3 regions of the Enterobacter cloacae complex sp. ECNIH7 genome follow, and region 1 is predicted to be linked to each of the others. Evidence: predicted binding sites of a transcription regulator. Region 1 holds the regulator's gene; each other region holds the start of a gene.

Region 1 (4,377 bases):
AACGGCAAAAGAACAGGCGGCTCATGGCCGCCCTCAGGGTGTACTTCCTTGTACTTGCGGGTATAGCCCGGTTACCAGCGGTAGTCGTTGCGTTTTTCCCAGTCGCCCACTTCTTTTTCCGCCTGGTCTTTCGCGTAGCCGTAACGTTCCTGAATTTTACCGACAAGCTGATCGCGTTTACCTTCAATGACGGTCATATCGTCATCAGTCAGCTTACCCCACTGTTCTTTCGCTTTACCTTTGAACTGCTTCCAGTTGCCGCCGATTTCGTCTTTATTCATCATCGTGTCCTCTTAGTTAAGCGTCGGGTCGTAACGTCCGTTACGTTCTTTTCTGCTGGACGTGATAATTATTGTAGTTAAGGATTCGGCAGTTGATTTCATATTCGGAATCTTTAACCGTCACGATATATCGTGACGTGAAGGGAACCAGGTATCGTTTTGCCAGTGGCGATGCCAGATAAAAGCCAGCGATATCCCTCTCAGCGAGAGGAAAACGGCCAGGGCCAGCCACAAACCGTGATTACCCAGCCAGGGAAGCGTCAGCAGCGTCAGGCCAAACCCTGCCGCCGCGACTGCCATGCTGTTGCGCATTTCCGCTCCGCGCGTCGCACCAATAAACATGCCGTCCAGCAGATAACACCAGACGCCGACCACCGGTAAGATGACTTGCCAGATGAGATAGTGACTCGCCAGCTCGCGCAGCGCAGGGATAGACGTAAGCAACGCGACGATTTGCTCACCAAGGCAGGCATAAACCAGGCCGAACGCCAGCGCCACCAGTCCCGACTGGCGGCAGGCTGCCCGCCAGACGTCCCGCAGCTGCCCGCTTTCGCGCGCGCCGTAAGCCTGCCCGGAATACGCTTCTACCGCATAGGCAAAACCGTCCAGCGCGTAGGCGGTAAAGGTCAGTAGCGTCATCAATACCGCGTTGACCGCGACGATTTCTGGCCCCAGTCGCGCCCCGAAAACCGTCAGCGCGCCGAAGCAGAGCTGAAGCAGCAGCGAGCGCAGCATGATGTCACGATTAAGCGCCAGCAGCCTACGGATATTGCCGCGCCATGCGGTTTTGAGCAGCGCCAGGGAGATGCCGCGCATCGCCAGCACGCGCCAGACCATCCACAGGCCAATAATAAAGGTTCCGTATTCGGCAATTGCCGTCGCCAGCGCCGCACCCCGCACGTTCATATGCAGGCCCATTACCAGCCAGACATCCAGCACAATGTTGAGAAGGTTGCCTACCACCAGCAAAATCACTGGTGCACGGGCGTACTGAACGCCCAGGAGCCACCCCAGCAGAACCAGGTTTGCCAGCGAGGCGGGCGCGCTGAGCCAGCGGATTTCAAGGAAACGTCGCGCCTGAGCCAGTACCGCCTCGCTGCCGCCGACAACATGGAGCGCAAGGTCGATCAGGGGCGTACGAAATAAAACGATTAACGCCCCTGCACCGAGCGCAAGGATCAGCGGCTGGACCAGCGCGCGCGCCAGACGCAGCGGATCTTTTGCACCATAAGCCTGGGCCGTGAGCCCGGTGGTGCTCATGCGCAAAAAGAGCAGCAGCATAAACAGGAAGCTGGTTGCCGTCGCGCCAATCGCCACGCCGCCAAGATAAACAGGCGAATCAAGGTGGCCAATAACGGCAGTATCGACCAGACCCAGCAAGGGAACGGTAATATTGGAGAAAATCATCGGCAGAGCAAGACGCCACAATGCCTTATCGGATGCCGTCAGCAGTGACATGAAAAATACCGGGAGTCGAGAATGAAGCAGGCTACAGCGGCGCCATAGCCTGTCAGGAAGAGGTTACAGCCATTCGCCGTTGCGAATGACCCCAACCGCCAGTCCTTCGATAGAGAAGTTGTGTTCGCGGAGATCGACCACAATCGGGGAGAACTCGTTGTTTTCAGGCAGTAGCTGAACAGTGTTCCCCTGTTTTTTCAGACGCTTGACGGTGACTTCATCATCAATGCGCGCGACAACCACCTGGCCGTTACGCACATCCTGCGTTTTGTGCACTGCAAGCAGATCGCCGTCAAGAATACCGATGTCTTTCATCGACATACCGCTGACGCGCAGCAGGAAATCAGCGCTCGGTTTGAACATGCCAGGATCGACCTGGTAGTGGCCTTCAATATGCTGCTGTGCCAGTAAAGGCTCACCGGCAGCAACACGGCCTATCAGCGGAATGCCCGTCTCTTCTTCCACCAGCAGGCGGATACCGCGTGACGCGCCTGAAACAATCTCAATCACGCCTTTACGCGCCAGCGCTTTCAGGTGTTCTTCAGCAGCATTCGGAGAACGGAAGCCCAGACGCTGCGCGATTTCCGCACGCGTGGGTGGCATACCCGTCTGGCCGATATGATCCCGGATGAGATCAAACACCTCTTGCTGCCTGGTCGTTAACGCTTTCATTCCGCCCCCTGGGTGTATATACAGTTATGCTGTGAGTATATACAGTCAAAGGCGATTTTGGAACCAAAAACTGCACAAAAAACCAGGGACTTAATTATTCCTCGAGGCTCATCGGAAATGTGACCAAAGCAGCGTGACCCAGGTGATAACGGCAGTGATAATCGCCAGCAGCACGGCAGCAGAGCCCATGTCTTTTGCGCGGCCAGAAAGCTCGTGGAAATCTGAACCTATGCGATCAACAACGGCCTCAATAGCGCTATTAAGAATTTCCACTATCATCACCAGAAGCACGGAACCGATAAGAAGTACGCGGGTAATAGCATCAACATCAAGGAAACAGGCGACGATCACCGCGATGATTGCGGCGACGCCCTCCTGGCGAAATGCAGCTTCGTTGATCCACGCGGCACGGAAACCTTTCCATGAATAGCCGGCGGCTTTGATGATACGCGTTAACCCAGTGGTATTATTGGCCATTAAAAGAACCTTTTATGAAAAAAAGCGTCAGTAACAGGAACTGTAGCGCGTTTCGCTACAGCCTGAAGTATGACGGGTAACAACAGAAATTTTGCGCGCTTTCTGTTATCCTTGCGCCGCAATTGCATTATTAACCAGAGGCTTTACATCGTTTATGTCCGGCTGGCCACGAATTTACTACAAATTACTTAATTTACCATTAAGCATCCTGGTAAAAAGCAAGTCTATCCCAGCAGAACCCGCGCTGGAATTGGGGCTCGATACCTCGCGTCCTATTATGTACGTTTTGCCTTATAACTCGAAGGCAGACTTACTGACGCTTCGCGCCCAGTGTCTGGCGCATGACTTACCTGACCCGCTTGAACCGCTTGAAGTTGACGGCACTTTACTGCCGCGCTACGTGTTCATTCACGGTGGACCGCGCGTGTTTACCTACTACACGCCAAAAGAAGAGTCCATCAAGCTGTTCCACGACTATCTCGACCTGCACCGGAGCAACCCCGATCTGGATGTGCAGATGGTGCCGGTATCGGTGATGTTTGGTCGTCGTCCGGGCCGTGAAAAAGGTGAAGAGAATCCGCCGCTGCGCATGCTTAACGGCATCCAGAAGTTCTTCGCGGTCTCCTGGCTGGGACGCGACAGCTTTGTGCGTTTCTCCCCTTCCGTTTCGCTGCGTCGAATGGCGGACGAGCACGGTACCGACAAGATCATCGCGCAAAAACTGGCGCGCGTGGCGCGTATGCACTTCGCTCGTCAGCGCCTGGCTGCCGTAGGGCCGCGTCTCCCGGCGCGTCAGGATCTGTTCAACAAGCTGCTGGCCTCCAAAGCGATTGCTCGCGCCGTTGAAGACGAAGCGCGCAGCAAGAAAATATCGCATGAGAAAGCCCAGCAGAACGCCATTGCGCTGATGGAAGAGATTGCAGCGAACTTCTCTTACGAGATGATTCGCCTGTCCGATCGTATTCTCGGCTTTACCTGGAACCGCCTGTATCAGGGCATCAACGTTCATAACGCCGAGCGCGTACGCCAGCTGGCGCATGATGGCCATGAGATTGTCTATGTTCCCTGCCACCGCAGCCACATGGACTACCTGCTTCTTTCCTACGTGCTCTATCACCAGGGGCTGGTACCGCCGCATATTGCTGCCGGTATCAACCTGAATTTCTGGCCAGCAGGTCCGATTTTCCGCCGCCTGGGCGCGTTCTTTATCCGTCGTACCTTCAAGGGCAACAAGCTCTACTCCACCGTGTTCCGCGAATATCTGGGCGAGCTGTTCAGCCGCGGCTATTCCGTGGAGTACTTCGTGGAGGGCGGTCGTTCCCGTACCGGACGTCTGCTCGATCCGAAGACCGGCACGCTGTCGATGACCATTCAGGCGATGCTGCGCGGAGGAAACCGTCCAATCACGCTGGTGCCAATCTACATTGGCTATGAGCACGTAATGGAAGTGGGCACGTACGCGAAAGAGCTGCGCGGTGCGACCAAAGAG
Region 2 (4,377 bases), 1.5 Mb from region 1:
TGGGCGGCCTCGGGCAACGCTATGCCACCATCGCGTTTGGTGCATTGCTGATCGCCATCTACACCATGCTGGGCGTTTCCCTGTATGACCAGTGGTACCAGCAGCCGGTTCTCCTGATGCTGGGCGCCATCTGGTATAATCTGCTGACGCTAACCGGTCATCTGATCTTCCCGGTTCGCCCGCTGCAGGATAACCTTGCCCGCAGCTTTGAGCAGTTAGCCCACTATCTGGAACTGAAATCCCGGCTGTTCGACCCGGATATCGAGGAAGAAAGCCAGGCTCCGCTCTACGATCTGGCGCTGGCAAACGGCCAGCTGGTCGCCACCCTTAACCAGACAAAAGTCTCTCTGCTTACCCGTCTGCGCGGCGATCGCGGCCAGCGCGGAACCCGAAGGACCTTACACTACTATTTTGCCGCCCAGGATATTCATGAACGCGCCAGCTCCTCGCACGTTCAGTATGCTGCCCTGCGCGAGAAGTTCCGCTACAGCGACGTGATGTTCCGCTTCCAGCGCCTGCTGTCCATGCAGTCCCAGGCGTGTCAGCAGCTCTCGCGGTCTATTCTGCTGCGCACGCCCTATCAGCATGACCCCCGCTTTGAACGCGTATTCAGCCATCTTGATGCGGCGCTCGACCGCGTTCAGGCCAGCGGAACGTCACAGGAGCACATCAAAGCGCTGGGCTTTCTGCTTAACAACCTGCGGGCGATTGATGCTCAGCTGGCAACCATTGAGTCCGAACAGGCGATGGCGCTGCCGGGCAGTGAGGTGGAAAATCAGCTTGCTGATGACAGCGTGCACAGCGTTAGCGATATGTGGCTGCGGCTGAGCCGCAACTTTACGCCTGAGTCGGCACTCTTTCGCCACGCGGTAAGAATGTCGCTGGTGCTGTGCGTGGGGTATGCCTTTATCCAGATAACCGGGCTGCACCACGGCTACTGGATCCTGCTGACCAGCCTGTTCGTCTGCCAGCCGAACTATAACGCCACCCGACACCGTCTTGCGCTGCGTATTATCGGCACGCTGGTCGGCGTCGCGATTGGCCTTCCGGTGCTCTATTTCGTGCCCTCCGTTGAAGGTCAACTGATCCTGATTGTGATCACCGGCGTGCTGTTCTTCGCGTTTCGCAACGTGCAGTACGCCCACGCCACCATGTTCATTACGCTGCTGGTGCTGCTCTGCTTTAACCTGCTGGGTGAAGGGTTTGAAGTTGCCCTGCCCCGCGTGATCGATACCCTGATTGGCTGTGCGATTGCCTGGGCCGCGGTCAGCTTTATCTGGCCGGACTGGCGTTTCCGCAATTTGCCGCGCGTAGTGGACAGGGCGATGAACGCCAACTGTCGATACCTTGACGCAATCCTGGAGCAGTACCACCAGGGGCGTGATAACCGCCTGGCTTATCGGATAGCCCGTCGCGACGCGCATAACAGTGACGCAGAACTGGCCTCCGTTGTCTCTAACATGTCAACGGAGCCTCGGGCCACGGCGGAGATCCGTGAGACTGCGTTCCGCCTGCTCTGCCTGAACCATACGTTCACCAGCTATATTTCGACGCTCGGTGCCCACCGTGAGAAACTCACCAACCCGGGCATTCTCAACCTGCTCGATGATGCCGTCTGTTATGTCGATGACGCACTTCATCACCGACCGGCCGATGAGCCGCGCGTTCAACAGGCGCTGGATGAACTGGCTCAACGCATTGCGCATCTTGACCCTGGAAACGACAGCAAAGCGCCGCTGGTACTTCAGCAGATAGGCCTGCTTATCGCTCTGCTGCCTGAAATTTGCCGGCTGCAACAGCAAATCGCTACCTGGAGGAGTGATTCTCCTGTGGCTCAGGCAGCGCATTAAACCACTCCGTTAGCTCCCGGCGAATGCCTGCCGGGAGTGCCGCCTCATGCAGCCCCTCGATAGCCCCTTCCAGCGCGAAGAGAACTTTAATACTGAGCGCTTTGTTTTTTGCCCGCATCTTTAGCCAGCTCGCTCTTGCACCCAGCGCCCGCAGCGTTTCCTCATTGGTAATGCCAGCTTCAAAGAGCAAGACTTCAAGTTGAAAGGTCAGGTTTGGCAGATCCTTAAGTCGGTTTCGTTGATGGCGCTGATAGCGTTCTTTTCTTGCCGCACTGAGCGCAAACGAGGAGAGCTGAAGCAACCGCTCCCTGTCCTGCCATAATCCATCATCCACACGATAATAGTTGAGCAGCACCGGGCGGCCTCGCTTCATCAACGTTAAAAAAGAGGAGGCATTTTTTACACAGTATTTCGCACTCTCCTCACAGGCGCGAAGATAAAGCTCTCCGTCTGACACCATGGCAAAAACCGCATCATCCACCGCCAGGGTATAGCCTCCAAACAGCGCGCGATGATGAATCTCGCCCAACGGGGAGAGGTATTCCTGGGATTTATAAATCCGTTCATAAGATATCTTTTTCATGATATTTCCCTTCAAAATCATAAAGTAACAACGAAATTTCTTACTAGCGGATCCGTTAGCAGGAAAATAGGCAACTTATCGCCGATGAGCAAGATGATTTTTCGAGGGACATCAACATTGAATGAATTTTGCGAGTCGCTTTCCGAAAATGAGGTTGATCTTTATGCATACAGGGGTTACTGTATATCCATACAGTAACTACAGGGCTGGAATGAATATGCACACTTCAGGCTATGCAAATCGCTCAACCTCTCTCTCTTCTACCGCAGGCAATGTCGCGCAGAATTCCGTCGAGCGTGTTTCCACGGGGCTTATCAGTGAAGTGGTTTATCGTGAAGACCAGCCCCTGTTGACGCAACTTCTGTTGTTGCCGTTATTACAACAGCTTGGTCAGCAATCGCGCTGGCAGCTTTGGCTCACACCTCAGCAAAAACTGAGCCGTGAGTGGGTTCAGTCCGCAGGCCTTCCGCTTACCAAGGTCATGCAAATTAATCAGCTCCCGCCGTGCGATACCGTAGAATCGATGATCCGCGCCTTACGCACCGGAAATTACAGCGTGGTGATTGGATGGTTACCGGAAGAACTGACGGAAGAGGAGCATTACCGTCTGACTGAAGCAGCCGAAGAAGGGAATGCGATCGGGTTCATTATGCGTCCGGTTCGATCGGATTCTTACCGCAGAGGACAACTTTCTGGGCTAAAAATTCACTCAAATTTGTATCATTGAGTGAAATTAAGATTTTTCCTGGAATTTTTTTTGACCTCAAGATGGCATTAAAGTTCCCGGTCACAAAATTGCGGCAAGGCTTGTCTGGTGCGGTTCTCCTTAATTTTATTGCACAAAATTCGTTCGAAAAATGTTAAATAATCGGTATACGGAACTTTTTTTTTCATATGCCTGACGGACTTCACACTTGTAAGTTTTCAGCTACGTTGTAGACTTTACATCGCCAGGGGTGCTCGGCCTAAGCCGAAGATATCGGTAGATTTATATTTGACCACGCCCCCCGGTGAAGGATTTAACCGTGATTCTCTCCTGAGACTTTCATGGCGAATTTTGGATGATAACGAGGCGCAAAAAATGAAAAAGACAGCTATCGCGATTGCAGTGGCACTGGCTGGCTTCGCTACCGTAGCGCAGGCCGCTCCGAAAGATAATACCTGGTATGCAGGTGGTAAACTGGGCTGGTCTCAGTTCCATGACACCGGCTGGTACAACAGCAGCCTGAACAATGATGGCCCAACTCACGAGAGCCAGCTTGGTGCAGGTGCGTTCGGTGGCTATCAGGTTAACCCGTATGTTGGTTTTGAAATGGGTTACGACTGGTTAGGTCGTATGCCATACAAAGGCGACACCATCAACGGCGCTTTCAAAGCACAGGGCGTTCAGCTGACCGCTAAACTGGGCTACCCAATCACTGACGATCTGGACGTGTACACCCGTCTGGGCGGCATGGTATGGCGCGCAGATTCCAGCAACAACATCTCTGGTGACAACCATGACACCGGTGTTTCCCCAGTATTCGCTGGTGGCGTTGAGTGGGCTATGACCCGTGACATCGCTACCCGTCTGGAATACCAGTGGGTTAACAACATCGGCGACGGCAACACCGTTGGTGTTCGTCCAGACAACGGCATGCTGAGCGTAGGTGTTTCCTACCGTTTCGGCCAGCAGGAAGAAGCAGCACCAGTTGTTGCTCCAGCTCCGGCTCCAGCTCCAGAAGTACAGACCAAGCACTTCACTCTGAAGTCTGACGTTCTGTTCAACTTCAACAAAGCGACTCTGAAACCAGAAGGCCAGCAGGCACTGGATCAGCTGTACACCCAGCTGAGCAACCTGGATCCTAAAGACGGTTCCGTAGTGGTTCTGGGCTTCACCGACCGTATCGGTTCTGACGCTTACAACCAGAAACTGTCTGAGAAACGTGCTCAGTCTGTTGTTGA
Region 3 (4,063 bases), 1.3 Mb from region 1:
AACAACCCTCCATTTAAACAGGTGTCAGTGCTTTTCCGTCTGCGTGAACGGAAAAGCACTGACACCGGCTGCGCCACAGCTACAGACGATGAATTTCACCCCGACGGCACGGTTTATGGTTGCCCTTCCTGCGTCTCGACAGATATCTGTGCATCGGGGCGGCGAAATGTTGAGTTATTGCGAAGCTCCCCAGGTCTCTGACCTGTTCGCGGTTTACACCGGGCTGAAATTAATCAGTCTGCTTCCACACACCAGTATGTTGACTGGTGTCGCCATCGATATCGTGTCGATTTTCTCCTTTCAGAATGAAGTCCTTACCCGTTTTTACGGGAAAGACGTTTGGTTGATAAATGAACAAACAGTGAATGAAGTACGTTTTTAAGGCCCTTAAACCTTTAAATACGTGTTGGTCAGTTGGTAAAAAAGTTGTCGAAATGGCAGTGCGTCAGCTCTGCCAGTTATGCGCTGCGCGCGTCACTTGGTACTCGTTTCACTCGTGCACAAGTGACGCCGCGCTCCTCTGCTCTCAATGCAGTCGTGGAAGATGCCCAAATGTTCCAAATGGTCATATCCACGCTGCAAAGTTCGCAACGGCCAGCAGCGTCATAAAGAGTGAAAACGATAAGAAAATTGCGACCAGACAACGGCTGCAAGACGTACCTAAAAAACAGATACAGAAGTGAAAGGGACCTTCATCGCCAGATTCAAACTGTATGCGATCTTCGTTTTCAAAGGGTAAACGAAGTTACCGCCCGAAGGCGCCACCTCTCAGGTCACGGTGGCATTGGCATGGCGATCACCCGAAGGCGCCTCTCTCAGATCGCCGAGGCATTGGCATGTTGCATACAACGCAACGGTACAACAGAGTCATATTAGATCAGAGCTCGATCCATTTTCAATGGTTACGACAATAAAAAGCGGAGCTGGTATGCTCCGCATTTAAATCATGAAATAACGGTATATATTCAATTTTGACTTTCTGAAACTATTTTCTCTTGCATATACTCTGTGAAAGACATTATCTCAGGATATATGAATTCTTTAGTGAATCCATATAAATCCAGTTCCTTCCTGATTTCAATAATTTTCTCTTTTGGAATGACTATCTTCAAAAGCCCCGAGTTTGATTGTAAACCGGAAAGACTTTCCTCATCTATTTTCGACACCGTATTACTTGCACCAAACATGGAGGCCGCATAAACTTCTTCATTTATTTTATTTGAAAAAAGCAATACGCCCTGCTGGTTTTTTACCCGTTGATTTATCGGTAGTGGTTTTATTATAGTCTGATGCTTATTAAAAATATCAACGTTATCGTGACTCCTACTGTAATTGTAGTCTAGATCCCCTAAGAATTGTGTCAAACTCCCAAACAAACGGGTGACAAGATTTTGACCAGTAAAACTGAAATTCAGAGTCATTAAATCAAAAAGATGAAGGCTTTGATTCAAATATAATTTAATCCCTGTCCCTGGTTCATAATGAATTAAGAGTGAACTTACATCATCCAGATAATCTTTTATATTTTTCAATAAAACTGGATCAGAAGGGTTCGAAATATAAAGAGCATGGTTAGATTTATAAAACTGAGAACTTCGACGGTAAATTTCCTTGTAAGCATCTTTCTCTGATTTTATTGCAGCGAGAAATTTCGAGCTTTGCACTACATCTAATTTACTATCTGGAGTATCCCAAATCATAAAAACAGAAGCATCAGTTAGCTCATCTGAATTTTTTCTTTTTTCTGTAGCAAAATACAGAGCAACTAATGGGCTTTTTGTCCAGTCGATAACCCTTGTCGATAAACCATAGTGTTGAGCTGTCACATGAAGATCAATTTCGTTCATAGTGTATCCGCTGATTATATTCACATCAGGATACACAACATGATTATCTTTAAAATTCTCATAAAGCTTATGTGCCAACACATACTCTGAAATGTCATCAGTCTGCATTTGTTGAGTAATAAAATTATACTGTGTTATATTAAACGGTTTTAATTTCGTATTATCTAACAAGCGATAAAGGCTGGAATTCACTCCATGAATAGCATTTCCCTGCCCACGATAAAAAACTTTTTCATTTCCCGGTGAGAATCTTTTCACCACCTTAAGAAAATCACCTACGGAGCTTATTACCTCTTCTGCACACATATTTTTTCCTTTTTTCAATGCGTTAGTGCACTAATATTTGTCTAATTATCATTATCTGCTGTTTTACGTAATGATAAGACAATAACATCAAACGATGCTTTATCAACAAGTTAAAAAACAGTACTTGATTCTTTCACCCCCTCAATTAATACTGTATATGCATACAGTTAATCAATGGGTGAGATCATGCGTGTTTTATCCTTCCTTAGTCCAACATCAGAGCCGCCAGAAGTATCGATTCCATTGTTTATCGAGAGCTGTTCCGCAGGTTTTCCCAGCCCGGCACAAGACTATGTAGAAGCCGAACTAGATCTGAACGAATACTGCATTCAGCGACGTGGCTCTACTTACTTTGTACGAGCTATTGGTAATTCAATGACAGACATCGGTCTTCATTCAGGTGATTTAATGGTTGTTGATAAGGCCGAACCAGCACGGCATGGCGATATCATTATCGCGGAGATCGATGGTGAATTTACCGTTAAACGACTGCTGCTCACCCCACGTCCGGGGCTGCAACCAATGAATCCTGCGTATCCAACGCTATGGCCAGAGCCAGAACAGCTACAGATTTTTGGAGTTGTTACCGCTTTTGTTCATAAAACTCGCGGAGCACAGTGATGTTCGCCTTAGCCGACGTGAACAGCTTTTATGCGAGCTGTGAGAAAGTCTTTCGTCCTGACCTGCGTGGCAAACCAGTAGTAGTGCTTAGCAACAATGATGGCTGTGTGATCGCACGCTCAAAGGAAGCCAAGATTCTGGGTATAAAAATGGGCGTACCATGGTTTCAGCTCAAAGCGATGTCATTTCCAGAACCCATCGTCACGTTCTCCAGTAATTATGAGCTCTATGCCAGCATGAGCAACCGTGTAATGTCCCACCTGGAAGAACTGGCACCGCGCGTGGAACAGTACAGCATTGATGAAATGTTCCTCGACATCCGTGGCATCGATAGCTGCATGAATTTTGAGGATTTCGGCCGGCAACTACGCGAGTATGTCCAGAACGGGACCGGGTTAACAATCGGTGTGGGGATGGGGCCAACCAAAACCCTCGCTAAATCTGCGCAGTGGGCATCAAAAGAATGGGCCCAGTTCGGGGGCGTACTGGCCCTGACACCAGGAAACCTGAAGCGAACGGAGAAACTGCTGTCCCTGCAGCCAGTCGAAGAAATCTGGGGTGTTGGCAGTCGCATCGGCAAAAAACTGAATACCTACGGGATCACCACTGCTCTGCAGTTGGCCCGCATGAACCCGACCTTTGTGCGCAAGAATTTCACGGTAGTACTGGAACGCACGGTACGCGAACTGAATGGGGAAGCATGCATATCGCTTGAAGAGGCTCCTCCGTCGAAACAGCAGATTGTCTGTAGCCGCTCCTTTGGGGAAAGGATCACAACCTATGAGGCGCTGCGTCAGGCTGTTTGTCAGTACGCCGAACGGGCAGCTGAGAAATTACGGGGAGAACGACAGTATTGCCGGCACATCTCGGTTTTCGTCAAAACCTCACCATTTGCAGTCAAGGAGACTTATTACGGCAACGTGGCCAGTGAAAAGCTGCTCCTTCCCACACTCGATACACGGGACATCATCACCGCCGCAGTAAAAGCTCTGGATCGTATTTTTATAGATGGCCATCGTTATGCAAAGGCCGGTGTGATGCTGAATGACTTTACACCCACCGGAGTTTCTCAGCTAAACCTGTTTGACGAGATACAGCCGCGCGCAAACAGCGATGAGCTGATGAAAGTGCTGGACGGGATCAACCATTCCGGACTGGGAAAAATATGGTTTGCCGGACGAGGGATAGCGCCGGAGTGGCAAATGAAACGTGAAATGCTCTCACCTTCTTATACAACGAAATGGTCAGATCTCCCTTGCGCTTCGATTAGATAATTCTAGTAGCTCTGT

Evidence for each region. Region 1 encodes LexA, which represses DNA repair genes until DNA is damaged. Its sites were predicted from a motif close to TNCTGTATGTACATACAGNA; they were not measured.
Region 2: sulA (SOS-induced cell division inhibitor SulA) is a predicted target of LexA. The motif match lies at 2,611-2,630, and genes of this name have one in related genera.
Region 3: umuD (translesion error-prone DNA polymerase V autoproteolytic subunit) is a predicted target of LexA. The motif match lies at 2,303-2,322, and genes of this name have one in related genera.

Annotation. Positions count from the first base shown of each region.
Region 1 covers NZ_CP017990.1:338,766-343,142, reverse strand. The annotation lists gene zur (zinc uptake transcriptional repressor Zur) at 1-2, shown strand, start outside; gene WM95_RS01655 (CsbD family protein) at 72-281, opposite strand; gene dinF (MATE family efflux transporter DinF) at 402-1,739, opposite strand; gene lexA (transcriptional repressor LexA) at 1,803-2,411, opposite strand; gene WM95_RS01640 (diacylglycerol kinase) at 2,520-2,888, opposite strand; gene plsB (glycerol-3-phosphate 1-O-acyltransferase PlsB) at 3,043-4,377, shown strand, end outside.
Region 2 covers NZ_CP017990.1:1,843,972-1,848,348, reverse strand. The annotation lists gene yccS (YccS family putative transporter) at 1-1,850, shown strand, start outside; gene WM95_RS09060 (TfoX/Sxy family DNA transformation protein) at 1,807-2,433, opposite strand; gene sulA (SOS-induced cell division inhibitor SulA) at 2,651-3,160, shown strand; gene ompA (porin OmpA) at 3,515-4,377, shown strand, end outside.
Region 3 covers NZ_CP017990.1:4,208,981-4,213,043, forward strand. The annotation lists gene WM95_RS20825 (hypothetical protein) at 89-382, shown strand; gene WM95_RS27270 (FRG domain-containing protein) at 966-2,153, opposite strand; gene umuD (translesion error-prone DNA polymerase V autoproteolytic subunit) at 2,340-2,774, shown strand; gene WM95_RS20850 (Y-family DNA polymerase) at 2,774-4,048, shown strand.